Pyxidicoccus xibeiensis: one gene and its partner. The protein of the gene in region 2 interacts with the protein of the main gene of each other region in a pairwise test. Links are inferred from orthologs where the notes say so. Each region holds a gene or a part of one and is shown on either strand. Other genes may lie near its edges. The genes, in order: rlmB and tsaE.

Evidence for each region.
Region 1: the proteins of tsaE (region 2) and rlmB interact in binary tests that used the Escherichia coli proteins (3 or more experiments, as listed by UniProt). The link is inferred for Pyxidicoccus xibeiensis from one-to-one orthologs.

What each region holds. Positions count from the first base shown.
Region 1 is NZ_JAJVKV010000010.1:21-14,341, reverse strand. The notes cover bases 11,449-14,284. They hold rlmB (23S rRNA (guanosine(2251)-2'-O)-methyltransferase RlmB), read left to right. Parts: upstream 11,449-12,414; coding sequence 12,415-13,155; downstream 13,156-14,284. Other genes in these bases: LXT23_RS34410 (hypothetical protein), read left to right, coding at 11,809-12,258; LXT23_RS34415 (ATP-grasp domain-containing protein), read left to right, coding at 11,449-11,743. Also shown: LXT23_RS34465 (hypothetical protein), read right to left, coding at 1-200; LXT23_RS34460 (hypothetical protein), read right to left, coding at 324-1,376; LXT23_RS34455 (MFS transporter), read right to left, coding at 1,392-2,606; LXT23_RS34450 (GNAT family N-acetyltransferase), read left to right, coding at 2,683-3,159; ATP-dependent helicase HrpB, read right to left, coding at 3,193-5,760; LXT23_RS34440 (hypothetical protein), read right to left, coding at 5,804-7,243; LXT23_RS34435 (HAD family hydrolase), read right to left, coding at 7,316-8,020; LXT23_RS34430 (HEAT repeat domain-containing protein), read right to left, coding at 8,063-8,629; LXT23_RS34425 (hypothetical protein), read left to right, coding at 8,792-9,184; adventurous gliding motility lipoprotein CglB, read left to right, coding at 9,392-10,669; more of LXT23_RS34415, read left to right, coding at 10,748-11,448. UniProt on the Escherichia coli protein: Specifically methylates the ribose of guanosine 2251 in 23S rRNA.
Region 2 is NZ_JAJVKV010000002.1:337,732-352,215, reverse strand. The notes cover bases 11,486-14,484. They hold tsaE (tRNA (adenosine(37)-N6)-threonylcarbamoyltransferase complex ATPase subunit type 1 TsaE), read right to left. Parts: upstream 13,221-14,484; coding sequence 12,750-13,220; downstream 11,486-12,749. Other genes in these bases: LXT23_RS09575 (NAD(P)H-hydrate dehydratase), read right to left, coding at 13,217-14,484; LXT23_RS09585 (tetratricopeptide repeat protein), read left to right, coding at 12,051-12,701; LXT23_RS09590 (pentapeptide repeat-containing protein), read left to right, coding at 11,486-12,001. Outside these bases: LXT23_RS09625 (hypothetical protein), read right to left, coding at 1-1,813; LXT23_RS09620 (FdhF/YdeP family oxidoreductase), read right to left, coding at 1,828-4,206; LXT23_RS09615 (BON domain-containing protein), read left to right, coding at 4,605-5,945; hutU (urocanate hydratase), read left to right, coding at 6,114-7,769; LXT23_RS09605 (hypothetical protein), read left to right, coding at 7,784-8,518; hutI (imidazolonepropionase), read left to right, coding at 8,522-9,787; LXT23_RS09595 (class II glutamine amidotransferase), read left to right, coding at 9,875-10,738; more of LXT23_RS09590, read left to right, coding at 10,841-11,485. UniProt on the Escherichia coli protein: Required for the formation of a threonylcarbamoyl group on adenosine at position 37 (t(6)A37) in tRNAs that read codons beginning with adenine.

The DNA of each region.
Region 1 (14,321 bases), on a different replicon or contig from region 2:
GCGGTGGAGGCGGGCGCGAGAGGCCGCGAGAGCTGCCCCGCGGGGGGCGCCCTTCCGGGAGCTCCAGGGGCACGGACGGCGGCTCCTCCGGTGGGCGCGGGCCGGCGCGAGTCCGCCTCCTGGAGCGCCTTCCTGAACCGGGCTCCGTCGGGGGCCTGCTTCTCGGGTGCGGGTTGAGACTCTGGCGCGTCGACCTTCATGGCTGCCCTCCCTCGCGTGGGTGGCGCGGGGAGAGCAGGGGCCGTGCCAGGACGGGTGCCCTCTCGTGGCGCTGGAGAAGGCCGTGCGGGAGGACGGATGGGCGTCCGGGAGCGGGATGCCCGTCAGCGCGGTGTCTTGCCGAAGGCTCCCGGCTGGACGGCGGCCATGCCCGTCAGGTCATTGACGGCCAGGGGGCAGGCGGCGAGCGCGGCCGGGTCCACCAGGCCGGAGACCTGCGACCAGTCGCGCTCGGGGAACAGCAGCGCGTCTCGCAGCTCGATGGCGGTCATCCCCTTCTTGTAATCCCAGAAGCGGCCCCGCACGAGGACCTTGGTCCCCCGGAGCAGCTTGTTGAGGTCGACGTACTGCGAGTCCAGGAGCTTCGCGGTGAGCTCCACCTTGGCGCGCTGGCGGGGCTTGCCGAACTGGAACTCGTACTGCGTCGTCGAAGGCGGCTCCGGCTCCACCCAGACGAGGCGGGCCACCATCATCGGCTTCTCCGGCTCCTCGCCCTTCTTGAGCCGCTTCTTCTTCGGCTTCTCCAGCTTCACGTCGATGACCTCGACGTTGGCGAAGGCCAGCTCGTGGTCCAGGTAGTTGTCGCGGAAGAGGGCCTCGGCGGTGGACGCGGCGACGGAGGTGGCGCGCTGCACGTCCTCGGAATACCGCTGCCGCAGCACGGGCAGGGTGAGCAGGAAGCTGTCCAGCGGCTTCACGCCGTCGGACAGGAAGCGCAGCTTGCCCATGTCCATGGCGGGGTAGTACGGCGCCAGCGCCTGCGCGGTGACGAGCCACTCGGGGGGCAGCTTCTGCTCGATGAGCGCCCGCCGCACCATGGCGACGAAGAAGGCGTTGCCCGGGAAGCGCGGGTTGACGAGCTGGGTGCTCAGCGCCTGGACCAGCACCGGCTCCAGCATGAAGTTCTCGTCGCGCTTGTGGAACAGCGGCGCCGTCTCACCGAGCAGCGTGAGCATCGCCCCCAGCACCTGCGCGCAGTTGGGGTCGTTGGTGCCCTGGCGCAGTGCCTGGTACATCCGCGTGCGCGTGAAGCGCTTGTCCATGTCCTCCTCGCGGAAGACGGGGGGCTGGCCGGTACCGAAGAAGAACTCCGGCTGGGCGGCGGCGGGCATGGCCAGCAGGCCCAGGGCGAGTGCGAGCAGTGGGGCGGAACGCATGACGCCCCCAGCCTATCACGGGGCCTCCTGGGGAAGAGGCCCCGGCCCTTCCACCGCGCCCCGCGAGGGCCGCACCTCCGGCTCCCCCGGTGGCGAGGCCTGGAGCACCAGGAAGAGGGCCACCAGTTCCAGCCCGGCCGCCACGGCGAACAGCCGGTGTCCCCCCAGCCAGTCATACGCGGCCCCCGAGCCGGCATACCCCACCAGTCCTCCCATGCCGAAGGTGACGGCGGCGAACAGCGCCTGTCCCGACGCCCGCAGCTCCGGAGGCACGCGGCGCGCGAGGAAGGCGACGCTGGCCACGTAGAAGGCGCCGAAGGTCAGCCCGTGCAGTGGCGCGAGCCCCACCAGCACCCCCGCGGACGACGTCAGCGCCATGCCAGCCCAGCGCAGCGCGCTCGACGCGAAGGCCAGGGCCAGCACGTGGCGGGGGGCGAAGCGCGCCGCCAGGCGCGGGTAGAGCGCCATCACCACCACCTCCGCCACCACGCCCGCGCCCGCCGTCACGCCCACCACGGCGGGTGACAGCCCGAGCGCGGTGACGTGGATGGAGAGCGTGCCGTGGTAGGGCGCGCAGGCCATCCAGTGCAGGCATGTGGCCGAAAGCATCCAGCGGAAGTCCCTGTGTCGCAGCAGCTTCACTCCGGCCAGTGGGTGCGGCCGGACATCGCCCGATGCGGGCGTGTCCCGCAGCGTGAAGCTCCACGCGAGCAGCAGCGCCAGCAGGCCCAGGGCCGTGATGACGGTGATCCGGTCCACCCGCGTCACCAGCAGGCCGAACCCCACGCTGGAGGCGATGAAGCCCAGCGAGCCGAACAGCCGCAGGTGGGCATAGCTGCCGCCAGCGCGAGCGACATGGTGCAGCGCCAGGCTATCGATGAGAGGCGTGAAGGACGTCACGAAGAAGGCGTACGTGACGAGCGACGCCACCAGGGCGGGGAACTCTCGCGCCAGCAGCAGCAGTGAGAACGCGAGCACCGCTCCGGATGCCAGCACGGTGAGGATGCGCGAGGCGCGCCCGGTGCGGTCGGCCAGGTGACCCCACAGTGGGGGAGCGAGCAGCGAGACCAGCGGATTGATGGCCAGCAGCAGCCCCACCTGCGTCGTCGAGAGCGACAGCGACTTGAGATATGCAGGCAGGAAGGGCAGGACGATTCCCACTGCCGCGTAATAGAAGAAATAGAAGCCGGCCAGGGATAGACGGCCGGCCGCCGGATGCTGGCTTGGCATACAGGCCGGACCTTGACATGCCGGGGAGCTTTTCCGCCTGTTGGCCTCGCGGTCTTTTGTGTACCTTGCCCACGACATGGCTTCTCCCACGGATACATCCGCGCCCGTCACCATCACCCAGATCCAGGGTGAGGCGGAGCTCATGCAGGCGCTCGCCATCCGCGAGGTGGTGTTCATCGAGGAGCAGCACGTCCCCGAAGGCATCGAGCGGGACGCCGAGGACGCCAACGCCTACCACGTCATCGCGAACCAGGGCGGTCACGCCATCGGCACGGGTCGGCTCGTCATGCTGCCCCAACCTCCAGCGAACCAGACGGGCACGTGGGGACAGATTGGCCGCATGGCGGTGCTCCAGGCGCACCGCAAGGCGCGCGTGGGCTCCCTGCTGCTGACGGAGCTGGAGAACGAGGCGCGGCGGCGGGGCGTCACCGGCATCATGCTGCACGCGCAGCTGTACGCGCTCGAGTTCTACAAGAAGCACGGCTACGAGGCCGTGGGCGCCGTGTTCCAGGAAGCCGGCATCGACCACCTGGAGATGCACAAGCGCCTGTAGTGGCCGGGCGCCGGAGCCGACGCCCGACCGCTGTCAGCGGCGCGGCGGCCTGGGCGCGGGCGGCTGTGCGTGGCGCGGGTCCTCCGGCCACGAGTGTCGCGGGTACTTGCGGCACAGCTCCTTGCGGATGGCGGGGTAGTGCCGCTCCCAGAAGCCGGCCAGGTCCGTGGTGACCTGCACCGCGCGCATGTTGGGCGCGAGCAGGTGCAGCACGAGCGGCACGCGGCCCGCGCAGACGTTGGGGCCCTGCGCCATGCCGAAGAAGTCCTGCAGGCGGGACTCCACCCAGGGCGGCTTGCCCGGCTCGTAGTGCACCTTGACGCCCCGGCCACCGGGCAGCGTCACGCGCTCCGGAGCGTGCGTGGCCAGCAGCCGCTGCTGCTCGGAGGTGAGCCGGGCATAGAGGGCGTCGAGCAGCGACACGCCCTCCAGGTCCTTGAAGCTGCGCGCGTCCGAGCACAGCGAGGCCAGGGCATCGCGCAGGAAAGTGTCGTCCACGGCGGGGAACTTCGCTTCGGGGAAGGCCTGGGCGAGCAGCGCGACGCGGGTGCGCCACTGCTCCAGCGCCTCCGGGTCCGCGAACTTCCCCGGGCCGGCGGCGAGCGCGGCCTCGACGAGGACGCGAGCGGTGGCCTCGGAGGGCGGGGCAGGGGTGCGCGTCTCCTCCAGCACGAGGTTGCCGTAGGACAGGCGCGTGAGGCGCTCCACGCGGCGGGCCTCGGCGTTCCACTGGAGGGTGTCCACCTCCTCCAGCGCGTCGGGGTAGAGGTCGAGCAGCCACTCGGGCTCCACGGCGCTGGCGATGCGGACCATGGCGCCGCGGCCCGGACGCTCCTCGGCGTCCACGGCCACCATGAGGTCGGCGTCCTGCACCACGCTCACCTCGGAGAGGGACACGGTGCCGCCGCCGAAGAGGAGCAGCTCGGGTGCGCGCGGGCGGCGCCGGCGGGCCACGCGGTCCGGGTAGCCGGCGAGCACGCTGAGCATTAGCGCCTGCTCCACGTCCTCGGCACGGTGGGGCCGCTCGCCCTGCGTCCGCACCGCGCGCCGCAGCTGCTTCTGGACGCGGTCCACGGCCTGCACCGCGCCCTGCTCCAGTGAGAGCGAGTGCAGGCGCCCGCTGGCGAAGTTGGCGCGCTCGGCGTCTCGGAAGCGCTCCAGCAGCTCCAGCAGGTCGGAGGGCCCGCTGACGATGGCGGAGGCGCGGCCCCCTCCCGGGCCCAGGTTGGCGCGAGCCTCGCGGCGGATGTCGCGCTCGCCCATGAGGGCCGCGAGCGTGGCGGCCTCGGCGCCCACGCCCCGGCGCTCGCCCTCGACGATGACGCGCGCCTGCCGCGGGTGGACGGGGAAGCGCAGCAGGCGCTGGCCCACGTCGGTGACCAGGCCTTTCGCATCCACCGCGCCCAGCCGGCGCAGCAGGGTCTCCGCGGCTTCGAGCGAAGCGGGGGGCGGGGGCTCGAAGAAGGGGAAGGCACCCAGGTCCGTCACGCCGGAGGCGCGCAGGGCGAGCACCGTCTCCGTCAGGTCCATGCGGCGGATTTCGGGGGCCTCCTGCTCGGGCCGGCCGTCGAAGTCGTGCTGCGTGTAGAGGCGCAGGCACTGGCCGGCGCGGGTCCGGCCGGCGCGGCCCGCGCGCTGGATGGCGGAGGCGCGGCTGACCTTGGCCAGCTTGAGCTGGGGCAGGCCGGACCAGGGCGAGTGGCTGGCCACGCGCGCCAGGCCCGTGTCGATGACGACGGCCACGCCGTCGATGGTGACGGACGTCTCCGCCACGTTGGTGGAGAGGATGATCTTCCGGCGCGGGCTGCGGCGCACGGCGCGGTCCTGCTCCGCGGGGGACAGGTCTCCGTGGAGGGGGAGGACGTCGGCGCCGTGGCGCTCGGCGAACTCGGCGCAGGCGTCTCGCGCGCGGCGGATTTCACCTGCGCCGGGGAGGAAGACGAGCACGTCGCCGTCCAGGCCGTTGGCGAACACGCGCTTGATGCCGGAGAGGACCTGCTGGTCCAGGTACCGCTCGTCGGGCGTGGGCAGGTACTCCACGCTCACGTCGAAGCGGCGGCCCTCCGAGCGCAGGGAGGGACAACCTCCGAGGTACGCACGGATGGGCTCGGCCTCCAGGGTCGCGGACATGACGACCACCTTGAGGTCGGGGCGCGCGGTCTCCTGGAGCCGGCGCAGCAGCGCGAGCGAGATGTCCGCGGACAGGTGCCGCTCGTGGAACTCGTCGAGCACGACGACGCCCACGTCGCGCAGCTTCGGGTCTGACAGCAGGCGGCGGCCGAGCACGCCCTCGGTGACGAAGGACAGGCGCGTCTTCGCGCTGCGCACGTCCTCGAAGCGGACCTGGTAGCCGACGGTGTCACCCACGCGCTCGCCCAGCTCCTCGGAGACGCGCTGGGCGGCGAGCCGGGTAGGCAGGCGGCGGGGCTGGAGGACGATGATCTCCTTGCTCTGTCCGAGCCCGGCCTCCAGCAGCGCGCGAGGCACGCGCGTCGTCTTTCCCGCACCGGGCGGGGCCTCCAGCACGAGCGAGCGCGCGCCGCGCAGCGTGGAGACGATCTCCGGCAGGAGGGGATCGATGGGAAGGGCGACGTCCGCCATGGCCGGGTTCCTCTAACGGCGTGGTCCGAGGGGCGCTCGGGGCTCAGGGTGTATCGGATCCGGAAGCGTCCGGAGCGGGCGCCGCCTTCTTCTTCCGCACGCGAGGCGCCTGGGCCTCCGTGCTGGCCGGGACAGGGGCCTCTGCCTCGGACGCGGGAGCGGCCTCCGCCTTCTTGCGACCCTTGCGAGCACCACGGGGCTCGGGCGCGCTGTCCTGACCCGTGGTGTCCGTGGAGACGTCCGTGTCGCTTGGGACCGGGGCCTCGGTGGGCGGCGGCGCGGAGGCCCGCGAGCGTGCCGCCTTGCCTCCGCCAGCCGACGCGGTGGCTCCGTTCTGCGCCGGGCCATGCGCCGTCGCGCCCGAGGCGGAAGCCTCGCCCGGTTCGCCCCCATGCCTGGAGGCGGTGGACTTGTTCGACGCGGAGCCACGCGCGCCGGTGCCTCCGTGCGGAGCGGTCGCGCGCTCAGCCGCCGCTGGGGCCGTGGCGGCCAGGTCTCCGTCCGCCGCGGACTTTCCTTCTTCGCTCACGGTGCTCCCGGAGTCGTCATCTGCCCCCGCGGCGTCAGCACCCGCGTCATCCATCGGCAGCTCGTCGGCGGAGCGGTCCTCTTCCTCCGGGGCTGTACCCAGCTCCCCGGACGCCGGAGCGGCGGCCTCCCTCCTGATGGGCTCCCCGCCTGCATCCAGCGCGGCGACCTCGGCGAGCTCCGCTTCGGTCGGCTCCATGGAGTCCACGGGCTCTTCGTTGAAGCCTCCCATGCCTTCGTCGGCGGACGGCCCCAGCCCGCGTCCGGCGCGGCGCTTGGGCTTGAGGGAGAGTCCGGCGGCCTCGTGCACACTGGGCACGGGCACCAGCGCGGCCTCGGACAGCAGGCGGGCCTGGCGCAGGGCCACGTCGAGCTTCCGGCCCAGCGCGACCAGCTCCTCGCGCAGCACGTTCTCCTGCTCCGGAGTCAGCGGGGCGGGCTCGTGGCTGGAGCGCCACGCCGCGTGGGCCGCGGCCACCTGCTCCATCACCGGCCGCACCAGGGCGAAGTCGTCGCGAGCGAAGATGCGCGTCACGTAGGCGCTCTTCGTGCGCCGCTCGTACGACGTGGCGTACTCGAGGATGGTGTCGCGGGGGGCGCGGCGCAGCTGGGCGAACTTGACGTGCGGAAACAGCGCCTCGATGACGGGCGCGCGGCTGCTGGCGGTGAAGGTGATGCCGGCGTGCAGCTTCTCCAGGGCATCCACCCACAGGCCCAACTGGTGGTAGCCGAACTCCTCGCGGGCCTCCTCCAGCTCGGGCAGGTCCTTCACCCGGTCCAGCACGTCACCGGAGGGCGCGCGCGTGGTGCGCACCAGCTCCAGGGCGGCGGCCAGCCAGCCCTTCTCGGGCTCCAGGCCGGGCCGGCCCGCGAGCATCTCCCCCGCGGTGGCGAGCCGGGCCTCGAAGGCCTCGGCGAAGCGGATGAGCTCATACGACTCGAGCGTGGACGACATGCGACGGGCTCCTCGGAAGGGCGGCGGGAGATAGCACACCCGGCGCTCCGCGCGGAGCGGCCGGTCAGGGGCTCAGCGTCCTCCGAGCAGCACCGTCAGCGCCTCCGGGTGCGAGAAGTCGGGGTAGGCGACGTTGGCGCCGGCGTCCAGCAGGTCCTGGGCGGTGTAGGAGCCGGTGCCCACGCCGATGCACTCGGCGCCGATGCCCCGGGCCGCGTGCACGTCCTTGGGCGTGTCGCCGATGACGACCACGCGGCACTCCTCCAGGGGCGCGCCCAGCCGGGCCGCGCCGGCCTTCGCGCCGCAGCGGATGAGCTCCACGCGGTCCTCGTGGTCGCAGCCGAAGCCGCCGAAGTCGAACTGGTCGTAGATGGCCACGCGCTCCAGCTTCACGCGGGCGCCCTGGCGCACGTTGCCGGTGCCCAGCCCCACGGCGAAGCCCTCGCGCAGGCGGGCCGCCTTCACGGCCTCGCGCATGCCGGGGAACACGCGGTAGCTCTGGTCATCCGCCTTGTGCACCTCCAGGGCGAGGTGCGCGAGGTACGCGGCGATGACCGCGTCGATGGCCTCTGGCGAGTCCTCCGCGCCGATGATGCGCAGGGCCTTGCGGACGATGGCGCGGTCGGTCATCCCGGCCATGCTGAAGGAGTCGCACGCATCCCGGCGGCCGTGCAACTGCTCGAAGGCGACGTCCATGGAGCGGCGCCCCGCGCCTCCGCTGGAGATGAGGGTGCCATCGATGTCGAAGAGGAGGACGGTAGGCCGCATGGCCCCCATGTAACGGAAGCTCCGGGCCGACGCGAGCCCGGAAGTCCGTCTTCAGGGCTCCACGAGGGTGAGCCCGCGCTGGAGCGCCTCGCGGACGAGGGGCTGCTCCTCCATGGGCAGCTGATCCTCCAGCGCCTGGCGTGCCTGCTGGCCGCCCAGCCTCCCGAGCGACACCGCCACCGCCTCGCGCACGCGGTCCTCGCGGTCCTTCAGCCGGGTGATGAGGGTGGGGATGGCCTCCAGCCCCAGGCACCGGGCCAGCGCCGCCGCCGCGCTGGCACGCACGTCCGCTGGAGCCCGCGCGTCCTCCAGCACCTCTCGGATGGAGCCGGCGCCGCACGTCGGGTCCACCAGGGCCAGCGACGTCAGGGCCAGCGCACGCTGCGCGGTGGGCGTGGCGCGGTCCACTGCGAGCGCGGTGAGCACGGGGACGGCCTCGGGGCCCAGCCGGCGCCAGGCCTCCTCGCGCGCACCGCCCGACGAGCGGGCGAGCAGGTCCAGCACCCGCGCGCGCAGGTCGCCCGAGGGGGCAGGGGACGCGGGAGGTGACTCGACGGCGAAGCGCGTGTGCGCCACGGCCACGCCGCTGGAGCCGGCGAGCAGCACGGCGCCGACCACTGCATGCCACGCGCGACGCCGCGAGCTACGGGCACCGCGAGGAGGGACGGCCCCGGAACGAGGGGGCAGGGGTGTCGGCATGGGGGCTCCCCGGAAGGGTGACTCCCCGGGTTATACGCCGATTGACCCTCCGGACTCGAACCCCGGTATGGTCCTCCCGCCATGGCCGGACGCGTCTTCTTCTTCCTCCAGCACGCCACGTATGAGCCGGCCTTCCAGGCCGCCTCCATGGGGATTACCGCCGTGGCCATGGGCGACGAGGTGTACTTCGTCTTCGCCTTCGATGCGCTGCGCCAGCTCGCGAGCGGAGGCTTCGGCCTGCCACACACCGAGCGTGAGCGAGAAGCGCTCACACGGGCGGAGCAACTGGGAGTGCTGCCCCCGGCGCGCATGCTGGAAGAGGCACGTGCCCTGGGCGCGAAGCTCATCGCCTGCGACACCACGGTGCGGATTTGCGGCTTTGACCCGGAAGACCTGCGAGACAGGCTCGATGAGGTGATGGGGCTTGCCTCGTTGTGGCGTCTCACCGAGGGCGCACGCACCCTCGCGCTGTAGGCCCGCACCTGCCCTCCGGTCGGGTGGGTGTGTCTGCTACGCGGCGCCTGCCTGTGTTGATATCGGGTGTGGTTGTATCGTCCCGGCAGCATCCGGACGACCGGGCCCCTGTCCGGCAATGCTGTAGCCTCCTGCGGGAATGACGCGGTACTCTGTCGATACGCAGCAGCTCGCGTCCCCCTCAAGAAGCAGAAGGAACCCCCATCTATGCGCGCCAAGTTGACCCTCCTGAGCGCCCTCGCCCTTGGCACCTTCTCGGGTGCCCTCGTCGCGGGCTGTCAGACCTACGACTTCGAGCCGGTGGAGCCGCTCGCCATCGCTCAGACGACGGTGGAGGAGACGATCACTGCGCGTGGCCGCAAGCCGAACATCATGATGCTGGTGGACACCTCCGGCTCCATGACGGACCCGGTGAACAAGAGCAACCCCAGCTGCCTCGTCGAGGACGGTGACGAGATGGTGGTCTGCGGCACGTCGAGTCCGTGCGACACCCGCATCTGCCCCACGCGGTGGACGGAGCTGCAGGCCGCGGTTCCCGACTTCCTCGCGGACAGCGGCCGCTACGTCCGCTTCGGCCTGACCACCTATCCCGAGACGGGCGGCTCCACCTCGAGCGCCGTGTCCTGCAATCCCTCCACGGCGAACTCGGTGCGCAAGCCGCTCGCGCAGGTCGAGGACGAGGCGGGCCTGCTGGCGCACGCGAACGACATCAACGCCATCATCCAGGGCATCCCCAACTTCGGTCAGGGCAATCCCTCGGGCGGTACGCCCACCAGCCTGAGCCTGCGCTTCGTGGGGAACCTGGAGGCGATGCAGTCCGAGGACCGCACGGACTTCGTCATCCTCCTGACGGACGGCCTGCCCAACTGCAACCCGCAGAATGTCAACGACGGCACCAGCGCGGCGTGCAAGTGCACGCAGACGGGCGTGTCGGCGTGCACGGGCAGCTTCGTGCGCAGCGGCTGCCTGGACATGGACGCCTCCGTGCAGGCGGTGCAGGAGCTGAAGGCGAAGGACATCACCACCATCGTCATCGGCTTCGGCGCGGAGACGGCCGGTGGCAATGGCCCCGCGGTGCTGGACGCCATGGCCCGGGCCGGCGGCTTCGCCCGGACGTGCGAGGCGGGCCAGACGTCGTGCGGCCCGAACGACCCGTGCGACCCCAACACGCGGCTGTGCCAGCGGGGCTTCTACCAGGCGGGCAACCAGGCGGAGCTGGCCCAGGCGCTGGAGGCCATCAGCAAGAAGGTCGTCAACCCGGAGCCCTGCCTCATCCGGATGGACCCCTCGCAGCTGCCTACCGACAGCAAGCTCATCGTCGTCTACATCGATGGTGAGCGCACCGCGGCCGGCCCGACCACGTGGGACGCCAACGTGGAGGCGAACGGCGGCGTGCTCTTCAACGGTGCGACCTGCGAGCGCATCAAGGCGTCCACGCCGGACGCGCCGGTGAACATCGAGATCCGGGCAATCCGCCAGCGCTAGCCTGGCTGGTCGCGGGGCGGCTTTACCCGGCCCTGGGCGAGGATTATAGGTCCGTCGCCCGGTCCGGCCGCCCCGCCCATGAAAGCCACCATCCTCTCGCGCTCCGCTTCCATCCCGTCCACCCGACGCCTCGTCGAGGTGGGCCGCGCGCGGGGGCACCGGGTCCGGGTGCTCAACCCGCTCCGGGTGCAGATGCACCTGGACGGGCCCAGCACCACGCTCTACTACGACCGCAAGAAGCTGGCCCCCACCGACGTCGTCCTCCCGCGCATCGCCCAGTCCATCAACACGTATGGCCTCGCGGTGGTGAACCAGTTCGGCCTGTCGGGGGTGCCGTTGGTGAATCACGCGCAGGCGATTGCGCAGTCGCGCAACAAGATGCGCTCGCTGCAGCTGCTGTCCGCGCACGGCATCAGCATCCCCTCCACGGTGATGGCGCGTGACGCCGCTCACCTCAAGTCGATGGTGGGCCTGGTCGGCGGCGTGCCGGTGCTGGTGAAGCTGCTGCAGGGCCAGGAGAAGCACGGCGTCATGGTGTGCGAGAGCCTCCAGTCGCTGGAGGCCGCCCTCGAGGCCGTGCTGGGCCTGGGCCACAACCTCGTCATGCAGGAGTACGTGAAGAGCTCCGGCCAGGACGTGCGGGTGCTCGTGGTCGGCGGACAGGCGGTGGCCGCGGTGCGCCGCAGGCCGCGTCCCGGCCGTCTGGCGCACACCCTCAACAAGGGCGCACGCCTGGAGGCCATCGAGCTGTCGCCTGGCCAGCGCGCCATCGCGGAGAAGGCCACCCGGCTGGTCGGGCTGGAGGTGGCGGCGGTGGACATGCTGGACGTGCAGGGCCAGCCCAAGGTCTTCGAGGTGAACAGCTCCCCCGCGCTCCCGGAGATGGAGGCCGCCACGGGCATGGACCTGGCCACCCTCATCATTGCCCGCGCGGAGGCCCTGGCGGCCGGGGCACCTCCGGTGTCCGTTCCGGACCTGTCTCCTCCCGCGCCCCTCCCGCTGCCGCCCCTGCCTCCCGGGGCTTCCAACCGGAAGGGCAACGGCCGCCCCGTCAAGGCCAGCGCCGGAGGTTGAAGAGAAAGGCGGCCCCCGCCGTCACGGGGCGTGATACGCAGCACCCGATTCGAGGAGACGACTTTATGACGCGCACCCACCGCTTCACCCCTGTCGCCGCGCTGCTGGCGGCCCTTGCCTGGGCGGCCCCCGCGTTCGCCGACGACGTGGACCCCACCACCCTCTACGAGGTGTCCACCGAGGGCACCTCCACGCAGGTGAAGGCGGGGGAGAAGGGCGTCTTCGTCCTCTCCATCAAGTCCAAGCCCGGGGCCCACGTCTCCGAAGAGGCCCCGCTGAAGCTCGAGGTGAAGGGCACCCAGGTGGCTCCCGCGAAGGAGAAGCTGGGCCGCGAGGACTCGGTGGCGAAGAAGGCCGCGGGCCAGGAGTTCGTCGACCCGCGCTTCGAGATCCCCCTCACGGCCTCCGCCGCGGGCAAGGGCACGGTGGACGCGAAGCTCGTGTTCTTCATCTGCACGGAGAAGATCTGCGCCCGTCAGCAGAAGACGGTCTCCCTTCCCGTCGAGGTCCTCTAGGTGGCTACGAGAGAGCGTCCCCCCAGGGCCCGCGGCGAGCGGGGCGGTGCCGAGCGCGGTGAGCGGCGGGAAGGTGGCGAACGTCGGGAGGGTGGCGAGCGCCGGGGAGAAGGGGAGCGCCGGGAGCGGGGCGGCGGAGAGTCGCACCAGCGCTTCGTGTACGGCGTGAATCCCGCTCTCGAGGCCCTGCGGGCCAAGCCGGACGAGGTGGAGCGGCTGTTCCTGGTGGAAGGCCAGCTCGGGGCCCGGGCGGCCGGCGAGCTGCTCAGCCGGGCGCGCGATGCCGGCATCCGGGTGGAGAAGGTGACGCGCGAGCGGCTGGCCTCGCTGGCCGAGGGCGGCGTGCACCAGGGCGTGGTGGTGGAGCTGCGCGGCTACAAGTACGCCGAGCTGGAGGACGTGCTGGAGGCCGCCAAGGCCAGCGGCCAGCCTCCGCTGGTGGTGGTGCTGGACGGCATCCAGGACCCGCACAACCTGGGCGCCATCATCCGCTCGGCCAACGCGCTGGGCGCGCACGGCGTCGTGATTGCCAAGGACCGGGCGGTGCAGGTGACGGGCACCGTGGCCAAGGCCTCCGCCGGCGCGGTGGAGCACTGCCTCATCGCCCGCGTGGTGAACGTGTCCCGCGCGCTGGAAGAGCTGAAGGAGGCCGGCCTGTGGGTGGCCGCGGCGGACGTGGAGGCCACCGAGCCCATGTGGAGCGCCCGGCTGGACGGCCCCCTGGCCCTGGTGGTGGGCGCCGAGGGAGCAGGCGTCCGGGAAGGCGTCCTGAAGCACTGCGACTTCCGACTCAGGATTCCGATGACTGGTCAGGTCGGTTCACTGAATGCGTCCGTTTCGGCGGGCATTCTGCTATACGAGGTCGCCCGCCAGCGGGGGAACGCCGCTGTCCGGTAGCCGCCGTCCAAAGGGATCAATGTCCTTGACTTGGGCGGTGGGGACTTTTAAAAGGGCGCCCCTCTCAGGGCGGTGCCGGGTGGTCGACGGTTCCGCTGAAGTCGGGCAGGGCGGCGGTGGCAGTAGCCGATGAGTGCCGGTGTAGCTCAGTCGGTAGAGCAACTGATTTGTAATCAGTAGGTCGCGGGTTCAAGTCCCGCCGCCGGCCAGGTAGGACGGGGCCGCGGATGAGGGCCCGGGATGCAGTGCCGAAGTGCAGTAGATGGCAAGAGAATATGGAGGGATACCCAAGCGGCCAAAGGGAGCAGACTGTAAATCTGCCGGTTCACGCCTTCGGTGGTTCGAATCCACCTCCCTCCACTCGGCAACGCGGGAATAGCTCAGTTGGTAGAGCGTCAGCCTTCCAAGCTGAATGTCGTGGGTTCGAGTCCCATTTCCCGCTCCAACCGTTGTAGTCCACAGCATCGCCAAGCCCTGATAGCTCAGTTGGCAGAGCGCGTCCTTGGTAAGGACGAGGTCACCAGTTCAATCCTGGTTCAGGGCTCCATTTTTTAGAGGAGTGTCATGGCCAAGGAGAAGTTCGAGCGTAACAAGCCCCACGTGAACATCGGCACGATCGGACACGTGGACCACGGCAAGACGTCGCTGACGGCCGCCATCACCAAGGTGCTGGCGAAGACGGGCGGCGCCACGTTCATGGCGTACGACCAGATCGACAAGGCGCCGGAGGAGCGTGAGCGCGGTATCACCATCTCCACCGCGCACGTGGAGTACCAGACGAAGAACCGTCACTACGCCCACGTCGACTGCCCGGGTCACGCCGACTACGTGAAGAACATGATCACCGGCGCGGCGCAGATGGACGGCGCCATCCTGGTGGTGTCGGCCGCCGACGGCCCGATGCCCCAGACGCGCGAGCACATCCTGCTGGCCCGCCAGGTCGGCGTGCCCTACATCGTCGTCTTCCTGAACAAGGTGGACATGCTGGACGACCCCGAGCTGCGCGAGCTCGTGGAGATGGAAGTCCGGGACCTGCTCAAGAAGTACGACTTCCCGGGTGACAGCATCCCCATCGTCCCCGGCTCGGCGCTCAAGGCGCTCGAGGGCGACACCAGCGACATCGGCGAGCCGTCCATCCTGAAGCTGATGGAGGCGGTGGACAGCTA
Region 2 (14,484 bases):
GCTCCGCGGGCGTGGGCCGCACCCGCCGGACGGTGAAGCCCAGCTCCCGAGGCGCCGACTGCCCAGGCGCCAGCAGCGCGGCCAGGTCCGCGTTCACTCGCTCCAGCTCGGCGCGCAGGCCTTCCAGCAGCCCCGCCACCAGCTCCGCCGTGTCCTCGCGGAAGCGCTCCGGGTAGCGCGTGGCGAAGTCCGCCTCCACGCGCGCCAGGGCCCCGAGCAACAGCTCCTCCAAATCCCGGTCCCTCAGCCACGTCCGTCCACTCAGCGGCACGGCCCGCGTCACGTGCAGGTGCCGCAGCGCCTCGGTGAGCGAGGCCGGCCCAGCGCCTCCCGAGGGCGCCACCGGAGCCGCGCCCTCCCCCGCCTTCCCGCTCCCCTGCAGCCACGTCTGCAGCGTGCGCACGCGGAAGCGCACCCGCGAGGACGGATGCTCCTTCAGCTTGCGCACCTGCCGCCGGTCCGTCTCCGTGCGCACCAGCGCCAGCACGGTGAGCTCCGCCTCGGACGACGCGGCCTCCGGCGCGCACCAGAGGAAGAACTCGATGGAGGCCTTGCGCAGCACGGGCTTGCGCCCCATCCGCGAGGCCACCTCCTGCCGCCACGCCACCAGCTCATCCAGCCCCGGCCGCACGCCGCCCGCGCCGAAGCGGGGCCACAGCTCCGCGCACTCCTCCGCCAGCCAGCACAGGTGCTCGAAGCCCGGCACGCCCGCCTTCAGCTTCTCGCGCACCCGGCTCCGTCGCTCGAATGCATCCGCCAGGCCCCGGCGCACGGCCGTGCGGAACAGCCGTTCCTCCAGCCACAGCAGCGCCAGCACCAGCCCGGGCTCGCCCTTGCGCAGCGTGGCCCGGCAGTGGTCCAGCACGAAGCGCACCGGCCCCAGGTCCGCCGCGGACTCGAAGTCGCCGCCCACCAGCGCGCCGAGCGCCCCGCGCAGCCCATCCACCGGCGGCGCATCGAAGCGGGCCAGCAGCTCGCACAGGTTCTCCACCACCGCTGGCGGCCCACCCGCCTCCAGCGTCCGCGACAGCAGCATCCCCGCGCGTGCGCACCAATCCGGCTCGCGGCGCCCGCCCGGGTAGCACGCCAGGAAGCCGCTCATCCCACTGCGGCCCTCTGGTGACGTCGCCAGCGCGAACAGCCGCTCGGCCAGCACCTCCGACGCCTCACGCCACGGAATCCGTGCCGCGCGCGAGCGGATGAACTCCGCCAGCCGGTCGCGCCCCTCCGCCGGAGTCGTAGGCAGCAGCGCCCGCAGCTGCTCCAGCAGGCTGATGGACTTCGCGCCCGTCCCCAGCACCTGCTTGAGGTCCACCTCCACCGCGCCCTGGAAGCGCAGCGCGCGGCCGTCGAAGGTACACGGCGTGTCCCCTACCAGCGCCTGCAGCGACTCCGGGTGGCGCTTCAGGTAGCGCGTGAGCACGGTGGACACGACGGCGTCCGTCTCCCGCCGCACCCGCTCCGAGCCCTCCGCGTCCCCCGCCTCGCTCAGCGCCCCCACCACCGCCTCGCGCCGCCACAGCAGCCGCCCCAGCAGCCCCGGCGGCGGCGCCGCGTACGGCCAGAGCAGCTCGCCACAGGACGTCAGCAGGAACAGCAGCTCGCCCGGAGTCCGCTCACCAGCGTCCAGCCGCGCCCAGGCCGCCGCCTGCGCCACGGTGCGCTCCTCCAGCGAGGCCCCGCGCACCCACTGCGCGAAGGACTCCCGCCACTGCACGGAGGCGGCCACGGCCTGCGCGGCAGGTGTGCCCGCCACGCCCTCGTAGAGGGGCCGCAGCGACTCCGGCCAGCCTGCTTCACGGGACATCGGCATGTCGCTCTCGAGCCTCACGAGACGGTGCCTGGAGTCAGGGCCGGAGCGTCCGAGGACGGGGAGAGGCTGATGACCACGGACTTCGACGTGGGCGTGCGGCTCTTCTCCGCGAAGCTGTCCACGGGGACCAGCACGTTGGCCTCCGGGAAGTAGGTGGCCGCGCACCGCCGGGGGATGTTGTACGGCACCACGCGGAAGTGCCGCGCCACGCGCGTCTCGCCCTGGAAGTGGCTCGTCAGGTCCACCAGCTGCCCTTCCGACAGGCCCAGCTCCTGGAGGTCCTTCGGATGCAGCAGCACCACGCGCCGCCCGTTGCGGATGCCCCGGTAGCGGTCATCCAGCCCGTACACCGTGGTGTTGAACTGGTCGTGCGTGCGAATCGTCATCATCAGCAGCTGTCCGGGCGCCAGCTCCAGCCGGGGCAGCGCGTGCACCGTGAAGTGCGCCTTGCCGCTCTTCGTGGTGAACCGCCCCTCGCGCGGGCCGTTCGGAAGATAGAAGCCCGCGGGCTCGCGCACACGCCGGTTGAAGTCCTCGAAGCCCGGGATGACGCGGGAGATGAGCTCGCGGACGCGGTCATAGTCCTCCACCAGCGACGACCACGGCACCTTCGAGCGCCCGCCCAGCACCGCCGCCGCCAGTCGCGCGACGATGACCGGCTCGCTGAGCAGGTGCTCCGACGCCGGAGCCACCGAGCCCCGCGACGCCGTCACCACGCCCATGGAGTTCTCCACCGTGACGAACTGCGGCCCGGTGGCCTGCACGTCGTGCTCGGTGCGGCCCAGGCACGGGAGGATGAGCGCCTGACGCCCGTGGACCAGGTGCGCGCGGTTGAGCTTGGTGGACACGTGCACGGTCAGGCGCGTGCGGCGCAGCGCCTCGGCGGTGAGCTCCGTGTCCGGCGTCGCCGAGAGGAAGTTACCTCCCAGCGCGAAGAACACCTTCACCCGGCCGTCGTGCATGGCTCGGATGGTGTCCACGGTGTCCATGCCGTGGTGACGCGGGGGCTCGAAGGCCAGCTCGCGGGCCAGCGCGTCCAGGAACTCGGGCTTCGGCCGCTCCCAGATGCCCATGGTGCGGTCGCCCTGCACGTTGCTGTGGCCGCGCACCGGGCACAGGCCCGCGCCCGGCTTGCCGATGCTCCCGCGCAGCAGCGCCAGGTTGACGATCTCCTGGATGTTGGCCACCGCGTTGCGGTGCTGGGTGAGCCCCATGGCCCAGCAGTAGATGGTGCGCTCGGAGCGCGCGAGGATCTCCGCCGCCGCGTGAATCTGCTCGCGAGCAATCCCGCTCCCCTCCACCACGTCCTCCCAGCGCACCGTGCGCAGGTGGGCTGCGTACGCCTCGTACCCGAGCGTCCTGTCCTCGATGAACGCCCGCGCCACCACCGTGCCCGGCCGCGCGTCCTCCAGCTCCAGCAGCGCCTTGGCCAGGCCCTGCAGCAGCGGCACGTCGCCGTTGATGCGCACCTGGAGGAACAGGGTGTTGAGCGCCGTGCCGGGCCCGATGAGGTGCAGCACCTCCTGCGGGTGCTTGAAGCGGTTGAGCCCCGTCTCCGGCAGCGGGTTGATGGAGACAATCTCGCAGCCCCGGCGCGCGGCGGCCTGGAGCGAGGTGAGCATGCGCGGGTGGTTGGTGCCCGGATTCTGACCGATGACGAAGATGGCGTCGGCCTTGTCGAAGTCCTCCAGCGTGACGGTGCCCTTGCCGATGCCAATCGTCTCGGAGAGCGCCGTGCCGCTGGACTCGTGGCACATGTTGGAGCAGTCCGGCAGGTTGTTGGTGCCGAACTGCCGCACGAAGAGCTGGTAGAGGAACGCGGCCTCGTTGCTCGTGCGCCCCGACGTGTAGAAGCAGGCCGCGTCCGGTGAGTCGAGCGCGTTCAGCTCGCCCGCCACCAGCGCGAAGGCCTCGTCCCAGGAGAGGGGCGTGTAGTGCGTGGCGCCCTCGCGCAGCACCATGGGGTGCGTGAGGCGGCCCTGCTTGCCCAGCCAGTGGTCCGTCTGGTGCGACAGCTCGGCCACGCTCCACTGCCGGAAGAAGTCCGGCGTCACGCGCGCCTTCGTCCCCTCCTCCGCCACGGCCTTGGCGCCGTTCTCACAGAACTCGGCCACGGAGCGGTGGCCCGGGTCCGGCCACGCGCAGCCCGGACAGTCGAAGCCGTCCTGCTGGTTGACCTTGAGCAGCAGCCGGGTGCCGCGCACCGGGCCCATCTCGCCCCAGGCGTGCTTCATCGTGGAGACCACGGCGGGCAGGCCGCCTGCCACCTCGGCCACCGGGCCCACGTGGGGAGGGCACGGCTCCTCGGGCGGCTGGGCGCTCGGAAGCCCGGGCGCGAGCGTCGCCGCCGCTGCGTCCTGGGTTCCCTGCTCGTCCCGCTGTCGCTCGTCCATGACACGCCCTCCGGGCGCTCGATGGCCGGATGCCCGGCCGCGGCGCTCGCGAGTCTACCTATCCCGAGACGCGTGCGAACGCATGGCCCACCTGTCACAGGCCCACCTGAGAGCCTACACCCGGAGTACGGCCTGGCCCCCGGCTTCGTGGAGCCTCGAGGTGAAAGCCTGGAGCAGCACTCGCGCCGCGAGCCCCGGGGGCCCGCCGCCGCAGCAACCCTCCGGCCGCGGGCCTCAGGCACTTCCCGCCGTCATGTGGCGCTGTCGCGATTCATTCCGGGCAGGTTCACGCCTGTCGGGGCTGGGGGCAGGGCGGGGGCGCGTTGCCGGGGGCACTCAGGGTCAAGAACGTGTGGAGTCGAAGCAAGGGCGAACGCGACACGTAAGGAGGCGACGCGATGAGTGGCAGGCGCGACGACGACCGCCAGCGGCGGTCCGGCAACGAGGAGCTGCGCAGGGGGGAACGGGCGGACTACCAGGCGGGACGGCGCGGGGAATACGGCCGGGACTGGGACGAACACGGCTACGAGCGCGGCCCCGAGCGGCGGGCGTGGGGTGGCCGCGACGAGCGGGGCGCGGACGAGAACCTGCGCCGCAACGACGGCCGCGAGGCCCCCAACCACGGGCGCGGAGAGGACCGGGACCTGGGACGCATGGAGTGGGGCGACGACCGGGACTACCAGTACCAGTCGCGAAACTTCGACCGGGACCGTGACTCCAGCAGCCTCGACGGGGACCGGGACTCGCGTGACTACGAGCGGGACCGGGACTTCGGCCGCGCGGCAAGGGACCTGGACCGTGCGAGGGAGCCGGGCCGGGACTTCGACCGCGACCGGGAGCTGGACCGCCGTGCCCGGGACTTCGACCCGGAGCGCATCGCACGCCGCCCTGGCTACAGCCCGAGTGGCTCCTTCCGTGCCTTCCAGGACGAGCCAGGCGCGGAGCGCGAGCGCTCCAGGCGCTACGGGGACCGCACCCGTCCCACGAGCCTCGACGTCGACACGGACCGCTGGGGCTCCGGCCAGTACGGGCTCGGCGCGGGCGCGGGCCGCGAGCCGGGCGGTGGGGGTGACATGGAGCGCTACGGCGGCGACGTGGGCCGGAGCGGGCGGGAGCGCGGACGTTACGGCACCGGCACGCGAGGCCCCAGCGGGCAGGACCCGCGGCGCCCCGTGGGCCGCGACTTCAGCATCAGCGAGCGGGGCGTGCGCGGAGGCACCGGCCGGGTGCCCGAGGAGGACACGCGCTACGGCGGCACGCAGCCCGGAGGCCATGGCCCGGGCGTGGAGAACATGGCGCCGCCCGCGGTGGGCTACAGCACCAGCCCCTCGCGCCGGGACGACCATGAGATGGGGCACGGCGGCTACATGGGCGGCGCCTCCCGCTCCGCCACCCCGGGCAGGGCCCAGACGCCCGCGGGGCGCGGCCCGAAGAGCTACCAGCGCGGGGATGACCGCATCCGCGCGGACCTCTGCGACCGGCTGATGCAGGGGTGGATGGACGCCGGGGACGTGGACGTCAAGGTGAACGACGGCGAGGTCACCCTGTCCGGCACGGTGCGCAGCCGCGACGAGAAGCGCGCCATCGAGGACCTGGCGGAGGAGGTGCTCGGGGTGAAGGAGGTCATCAACAACATCCGCATCAACCGCGCGGAGGGCGTGCTGCGTCATCAGGCCTCCCAGGAGCCCGTGCAGCGGCCCGGCGCCGACACGGGCGACGAGCGCGGGCTGCACTCGTAATGACGCGGAGGGCGCTCCGGGACTCCCCCGGGGCGCCTCGTCCGGGGAAGTCCCGGGGGTGTCCGGTGGACGAAGTGGCGGGACGGGCATCACCACGCTGTGCCCCCGCCGCGCGGGTTCGGGTAGTGTGCCGGGCCTTTCCGTCAGCCTGACCCCAGGAGCCTGTTCATGTCCCGCGTCATCCGTGCCCCCCGTGGTTCCACCCTCTCGTGCAAGGGTTGGGTCCAGGAGGCCGCGCTCCGGATGTTGATGAACAACCTCGACCCGGACGTGGCCGAGGCCCCCCAGGACCTCGTCGTCTACGGCGGCACCGGCAAGGCCGCCCGCGACTGGCCGTCCTTCGACCGGATTGTCTCCAGCCTCCAGAGCCTCAGCGACGAGGAGACGCTGCTCGTCCAGTCCGGCAAGCCCGTGGGCATCATGCGCACGCACCCGGACGCGCCCCGCGTGCTCATCGCCAACTCCAACCTCGTGGGCCACTGGGCCAACTGGGAGCACTTCAACGAGCTGGAGAAGAAGGGCCTGATGATGTACGGCCAGATGACCGCGGGCTCGTGGATCTACATCGGCACGCAGGGCATCCTCCAGGGCACCTACGAGACGTTCGCCGCCGCCGGCCGCTTCCACTTCGGCAGCGAGGACCTGGCCGGCCGCCTCATCCTCACCGGCGGCCTGGGTGGCATGGGCGGCGCGCAGCCGCTGGCCGCCACCATGAACAACGCCGTCCTCCTCGGCGTGGAGATAGACCCCGCCCGCGCCCGCCGCCGCGTGGAGACGCGCTACCTGGACGTCGTGGCCAAGGACCTGGACGAGGCGCTCGCGCTGGCGAAGGACGCCCAGCAGAAGCGCGTGGGCCGCTCCATCGCCATCATCGGCAACGCGGCCTCGGTGTTCCGCGAGCTGTACCGCCGGGGCATCAAGCCGGACCTCGTCACGGACCAGACGAGCGCGCATGACCCGCTCAACGGCTACATCCCCACGGACCTGTCGCTGGAGGCCGCCGCCGAGCTGCGCCGCAGGGACCCGGAGGCGTACGTGCGCCGCGCGCGCGAGTCGATGATCATGCACGTGGAGGCGATGAACGACTTCCAGCGCGCCGGCAGCCACGTGTTCGACTACGGCAACAACCTGCGCGGCCAGGCGAAGCTCGGCGGCATGGCGAACGCCTTCGAGTTCCCCGGCTTCGTCCCCGCGTACATCCGCCCGCTCTTCTGCGAGGGCATGGGCCCGTTCCGCTGGGTGGCCCTCTCCGGAGACCCGGAGGACATCCGCCGCACGGACAAGGTCGTGAGCGAGCTGTTCCCGCAGAAGGCGTCGCTCCAGCGCTGGCTGGGCATGGCGGGAGACCGCATCGCCTTCCAGGGCCTGCCGGCGCGCATCTGCTGGCTGGGCTACGGCGAGCGCGCGAAGGCGGGCCTCGCCTTCAACGAGCTGGTGCGCAAGGGCGAGGTGAAGGCGCCCATCGTCATCGGCCGCGACCACCTGGACTGCGGCTCGGTGGCGTCGCCCAACCGCGAGACGGAGGCGATGAAGGACGGCACGGACGCGGTGGCGGACTGGCCCATCCTCAACGCGCTGGTGAACGCGGTGAACGGCGCCTCGTGGGTGTCCTTCCACCACGGCGGCGGCGTGGGCATGGGCTACTCGCTGCACGCCGGCCAGGTCATCGTCGCGGACGGCACGCCCGAGGCCGCGCGCCGGATTGAGCGCGTGCTCACCAGCGACCCGGGCATGGGCGTGCTGCGCCACGCGGACGCGGGCTACGACGAGGCCATCGACGTGGCGAAGCAGCGCGGCGTGAAGATTCCCGGCATCACCGTGTGAGCCTGGAGGCCGCCATGCACCGCTCGAGTCACTGCTGGCTGCTGCTGGCCGCCGCGCTCGGCGCGCTGGCGGGGTGTGCCCCCACGGCCATGGGGCCCATGGTGATGCGGCTGGGGCCCGGGGCCCCGGACCGGACGCTCGCGCAGGTGGGCGTGCGCACGGGCCCCCGGCTCAGCGCGCCCATCTCCGGCTCCCAGCCTTTCATCGGCGAGGGAGACCGGTTCCGGGGCGACGAGGCCAGCTTCTCCACGCAGCAGTGGGGCATGGTGCTCGACGCCGCGATGACGTGGCCGCTCACCGAGCGGCTGCACCTGCACACCGGCCTGCAGGGGGAGTTCTTCCTGCCCCTGCCCCTGCCCGGCTACGGGCTGTATGCGGGCGCGTCGTACTACGTGGGCTCGGAGCGGCTGGGCCTGGCCCCCGCGCTGTCGCTGCGCGGGGCCTCGGACTTCGGCATCGACAACAGCCGTGGCGGCCCGGGCAGCATGTTCGGCGCGGAGGCGTCGTGTGCCTTCACCGTGCAGCCGGAGAAGAACGTGTCGCTGGGCCTGGTGCCCTTCTTCGCGTGGAACACGGTGTCATCGAGCGGAATCAGTGACAGCTCCGTGTATTACGGCGGAGTGGTGGCCGCGCGGTTCACCCTGAGCTGGCTGGAGAGCGCGGAGCTCTCCGGCGGCTTCGGCCGGGTGAAGGCGGACGGCGGGGCCAGCTGGAATGTCCCCATCATGGGCGTGCGCGGAGGTCGCTGACACATGGACGCGCTGGAGCTGTGGGTTCGCAACACCTCCGAGGTCCTCACGGTGGAGGGCACGCACCGCGAGCGCGCGGAGGCCGCCCTCACCCCCCGCCCCGGCGCCTGCGTGGGCGTGCGCGGGGGCCGCATTGCATACGTGGGCCCGGAGGCGGGCCTGCCCCCCGGCGCGCTGGGCCCCGGCACCGAGGTGGTGGACGCCCAGGGCGGCTTCGTGGGCCCCGGCTTCGTGGACCCGCACACGCACCTGGTCTTCGCGGGCGAGCGCTCCGCGGAGTTCGACCTGCGCAACCAGGGCGCCACGTATCTGGAGATTGCCAAGGCGGGTGGCGGCATCGTCAGCACGGTGCGGGCCACGCGCGCCGCCAGCGAGGACGAGCTGGTGCGGCTCGCCCTGCCCCGCATCCACCGGCTGCTGGCGCACGGCGTGACGGTGGCGGAGGTGAAGAGCGGCTACGGGCTCGACGTGGAGAACGAGCTGAAGATGCTGCGCGTGGTGCGGCGGCTGGGCGCGCTCACGCCGATGGAGCTGGTGCCCACGCTGCTGTGCGCGCACGCGGTGCCGGAGGAGTACAAAGGCCGGCGCGAGGAGTACGTGCGGCTGTGCATCGACGAAATCCTCCCCGCCGTGGCGCGTGAGGGCCTGGCCCGCTTCTGCGACGTCTTCGCGGAGGACAGCGCCTTCACCGTGGACGAGGCCCGCCGCATCCTCACCGCCGCCCGCGCGCTGGGCATGACGCCCCGGCTGCACGCGGACCAGCTCACTGCCTGTGGAGCCTCGGAACTCGCGGCGGAGCTTGGAGCCGCAACGGCTGACCACCTGGAGCAGGTGACGGACGCGGGCATCCGCGCGCTGGCCGCGGCCAACGTGTCCGCCGTCCTGGTGCCCACCTCCACCCTCTTCCTGCGCATGCGGCCGTACGCCCCGGGCCGGAAGCTGCGAGACGCGGGAATCAACGTCGCTTTGGGTTCAAACGTGAATCCGGGCTCGGCGATGAGTGAGAACGTGGCCCTGGTGCTGGGCCTGGCCTGTCTGGAGAACGGGCTGAGCGCGGCGGAGGCCTACTGGGCTGCTACCCGAGGCGCCGCTCTGTCGTTGGGACTGCAATCACATGGACGGCTGACCGAGGGAGACCCAGGCGACCTGGTGGTCTACAGCTGTGCCTCGTATCGGCACCTGCCCTACCATCTAGGGGTAGGTCACGCGCGAGTGGTGGTGAAAGCCGGACGTGTCGTCGTCCGGCAGGAGATGAATTCCTGCGCGTGAAGTGGCGTCGCTTTGACACGCGACACCGCCCGGTGAGACATGAGAACTTCTCCTGTGGGCCGGGCGTTATAAATACCTGCCGCTGCCATGTGCCGACTATTTGGATTCCGCTCCTCGATTCCCGCTGCCGTCCACCCCGCGCTGGTGACGGAGAAGAACTCGCTGCTCATCCAGTCGCGAGAGCACAAGGACGGATGGGGAATCGCCGCATACGGTGCCGAGCCGCTCCCACTGGTGGCCCATGGTGTGGGCCCGGCGCACAGCGACCCTGACTTCGAGCGTGTGAGCAGCCGTGTGTCCTCGCACACGGTGGTGGCGCACATCCGGCTCGCGTCGGTGGGCGCGGTGGAGCTGCGCAACTCGCACCCCTTCCACCATGGCCGCTGGTCCTTCGGACACAACGGGACGCTGCGCGAGTTCGCGAAGCACCGGGCGGCCGTGGAAGCGCTCATCAGCCCGGCCCTGCGCGGTCACATCCGCGGCACCACGGACAGCGAGCGCTGCTTCTACCTCTTCCTCACCCGGCTGTCGGCCAGGCACTCGCTCGAGCACTCGGTGCCCGTGGAGGGCGTGGCGCGCGCGGTGGCGGAGACCATGTCGCTGGTGGCGGCGATTACGGACGCGCCCGGCGTGGAGGTCCGCTCCGCGATGAACTTCCTCGTCACCAATGGCGAGGTGATGGTGGCCTCGCGCCGCAACCGCACGCTGCTGGTGTCCACGGGCCCGACGCGCAACGTGGTGGATGGGCTGCCGTCCGTGGGCACCCGGGTGGAGCAGTTCATCGTCGCCAGCGAGTCGCTGTGCGGCGGGCCCTACTGGGCCCCGGTGAACGAGGAAGACGTCATCGCCGTGGATGCGAGCCTCGTGTTCCACCGCTGGCGCGTGCACGAGCTGGCCGGGGGCGACCTGTTCCCTCCCGTGAATCCGGGTGCGCCGCGCAACGCGGCGTGAGGGTGGCGGCGGCTTCCCGACGGTGCACTTCGGTGGCAGCGTGCAGGGGTCATCATCCCTGACGCGTACCGCAGTCACCGTGCGCAGGAGGCAGCCCCGTTGATGCGCGCCGAGCAGCTCGTCGCACGGTGGAACACTCCTGACGGCCAGCGTCGGCGCGAGCAGCTCATGGCCATGGGCCTGTGCGGCGCCTGGCGTGACGTGCTCGCGGGGTTCCCGGGGACGGAAGCGCTGGGCGACAACCGGGGCGACCTGCGCGGCATCGACCTGACGCAGCAGGAGCTGTCCGGTGCGGACCTCGTGAGGGCCCGGCTGGACGGTGCGCTGCTGGATGACTGTGGCCTGCAGGAGGCGCGGATGGAGCTCGCCACACTGTCCGAGGCCTCGCTGACCTATGCGCGCCTGGAGCGGGCAAACCTGACGGCCTGCGTGGCCCTGGGGACGCGCTGGGACGATGCCAGCCTCGAAGGGGCGGTGTTCACCGCGTCGAACCTGGCGCGAAGCTCGTTTCGCCGCGCGCGGCTCCGGGATGCGCGGTTCGACCGGGCCTCGCTGAACCACGCGGACCTGCGCAACGCCGACCTGCGGGACACGAGCCTGTACCTCTGTGATCTGGAGGACGCGCTCCTCACGAACTGCCAGTTCGACCCGCCGCGCGTCTATCCGCGCACGGACCGGGACTTCGTCCGCCACGCGCGACGGGTGGGCTTCCCGTCATTCGTCGAGCCATTGCTGATGGCGCCCCGGTTTCAGCTTGTCCGCCTCACGCACCGGGACGCCCTCCTCCATGTGGAGGCGGGCGTGGAGGCCAGCACCAACCTGCAGGCGGAGGTGGCCGCGCTGTGGAAGGAGCGGCTCTGGCACATCGACCTGATGGCGGCGACGGCCATGGTGCTGGGTGGAACGAGCGAGCACACCTTGACGGCCCTGTGGGAACGCCTGGACCACGGGACCTGGGTTCTTCCCCAGCTCACGGTGGTCGCACTCCTGACGGACCCTGACTTCGCAACCCGGGCACGAACGCGGGTCGAGGCGAGCCGTTCAAGGCCCACCCGGTTGGCGCCGGACCGCGGCCCGGAAGCACCGCAGGTCCGCGAGTGCCTGGAATGGGCCCTCCAGTTGCGGGAGCAGCCCAGCGAGTCGTCAGGAGCGCCCGCGAGCGTCTCCGCGCAACAAGCCCGCCAGTGGTTGAAGCGCCTGCAGGAGCAGGTCGACCCGAGAATCCAGGCGGACTGGCATTTCACACCACCCCGGTTGGAGTAAGCGGCGGGGCTGCGGAACCAGCCTGGCTGGCGAAGTAGGCTGTGACGCAATGCTCTTCCGCCAGAAAGCCCCGAGGACGCGCTCCGAACTCGTCGCCGAGGCGGATCGCGCGCGCGCCAAGGGTCGGGTCAAGAAGGCCATTGCGGCGTATCGCAGGGCGCTGGAGCTGGAGCCCAAGGACCCCGTCGTCCACGGCAAGCTTGCACCGCTGCTGGCGCGAGCCAGACAGCCCGAAGCCGCGCTCCAGAGCTTCCACACCGCGGCGCAGGCCCACCTGGACAGGGGCTTCGCGGACAAGGCCATTGCTGTCTATACGCAGGCCGCGGACACGTTCCCCCACCAGATAAGCCTCTGGCAGCAGCTGGCGCAGCTCAACCTCACCAAGGGCTACCGCGCGGACGCGGTGCGGGCCCTGCTCCGAGGACGCTTCCACTTCCGCCGCCGGAATGAGCGGCGCGACGCCATCACCCTCCTGCAGGAGGCGCTGGCCTTCGAGCCGACGCTGTTCGAGCCGAAGCTGGACCTGGCCCTGCTGCTCGCGCGTGAGGGACAACGCTCCGAGGCGTTGGCGCTGCTCGAGCCGCTGGCCCACGGGCCCGGGGGACCGCAGCTGGCGCGGGTGCACTGGACGCTGCTGCGCATCTCGCCGGGCGTGGGAGCCGCGTGGCGTTGGGTGCGCTCGACGCTGGCGCGACGCTGACGACGCAGCCGGCGCCGGTGCACCGCCGCCCCGCGCTTGCGACCCGCCTCAGGGCATCCACGCGGCGAGCAGTGCCGCAGGCCGCGCACCGAACGCCTCGGCCGAAAGCTCCCGCACCTCGCCGCCCGCGTGCTTCAGCGTGAGGCGCAGGTGCTCACGGGGCGCAGCCTCGGGGATGCGGTCCAGCCACTCCACCAGCACGGCGCCGTCGCGCCCCTCCACCAGGTCCAGGAAGCCTGTGGAGTACAGGTCGTCGTAGTTCGCCAGCCGGTACAGGTCCGCGTGGTACAGCGGAATCCTTCCCGAGTACGGATACACAATCGCGAACGTGGGGCTGGCCACCTCCGAGCGAGGCACCTCCGCGCCCTCCGCCACGCCCCGCACCAGGTGCGTCTTCCCCGCCCCCAGGTCGCCAATCAGGCCCACGAAGTCACCGGGCTGGAGCAGCTTCCCCAGCCGCACGCCCAGGGCATGCGTCTCCTCGGGTGACGACAGCTTCAGCGTCCGGACCGTGCTCATCGTCCCCACCGGACCCAGACCTCGCAGAGGCCCTGCTCGATGAGGTCCCCGGCCACCAGCCCCAGCTGACCCCGCCGCGCCGCCACCAGGTCTCCCGCGAGCCCGTGGGCATACACCGCCGTCCAGATGGCCTCCGGAACGGGAATCCCCTGCGCCAGGAACGCGCCACACACGCCGCCCAGCACGTCCCCCGAGCCCCCCGTGGCCATGCCCGGGTTCCCCGTGGTGTTGATGAACACGCGCCCGTCCGGGTGCGCCGTCAGCGTCCTGTCGCCCTTGAGCACCACCGTCACCCCGACTCCGGCGGCCAGCTGCTTCACCAGCTCCAACCGCCGTGTCTGGACCTCCTTCGTGGACCGCCCCGTCAGCCGGGACATCTCCCCCGGGTGCGGCGTGAGCACCACCGGCCCCTTCGCCCGGCGCAGCACCGACAGGTCCGAGGCCACCGCATTGAGCGCGTCCGCGTCCAGCACGGCGGGCAGCTCCAGCCGCGACAGCAGCTCGCCAATCAACGCGCCCGTCTCCGGCCCCCGAGGAATCCCCGGCCCGATGACGAGCGAATCCTTGCCCTCGGCCGCGGCCAGCAGCGCGTCCAGGTCTCCCATCGCCAGCGGCCCCGAGGCCTCCAGCGGCACCCCCATGATCTCCGCCGAGTGCGCCTGGATGCTGTCCAGCGCCTCCCCACGCGAGGCCACCGTGACGAGCCCGGCGCCTGAGCGAAGCGCCGCCTTGGCCACCAGCGCCGCCGCGCCCGTCTTCCCCCGGCTCCCCGCCACCACCAGCACGTGCCCGTAGGTGCCCTTGTGCGTGTCCGCCTTCCGCACCGGCAGCGTGTCGCGAGCGTCCGCCTCCTCCACCACCAACAGCCTGGGCCCGGCGAGGTCCTTCGCCGACTCGCCCCCCATGCCGATGTCCACCCGCCGCACCCGCCCGCACAGCGAGGCCCCGGGCTCCAGCACCTGCGCCGGCTTGAGGAAGCCGAAGGCCACCGTGACATCCGCCTCGACGCACGGAGCGAAGGGCTCGCCCGTGTCGCTCTGCAGGCCGGACGGCACGTCCGCCGCCACCACCTTCGCGCCTGCCCGCCGCCAGCGGGCAATCACACCGATGGCCTCCGCGAAGTCGCCCGCGGGCGCGCGGCTCAGGCCCGTGCCGAACAGCGCGTCCACCACCACGTCTCCGTGCCCCAGCTCCGGCAGCGCGGCCAGCGCGTGCGGCACCACGCCGAAGCCCTTCAGCGCCTCCAGATTTCGCCGCGACTCGG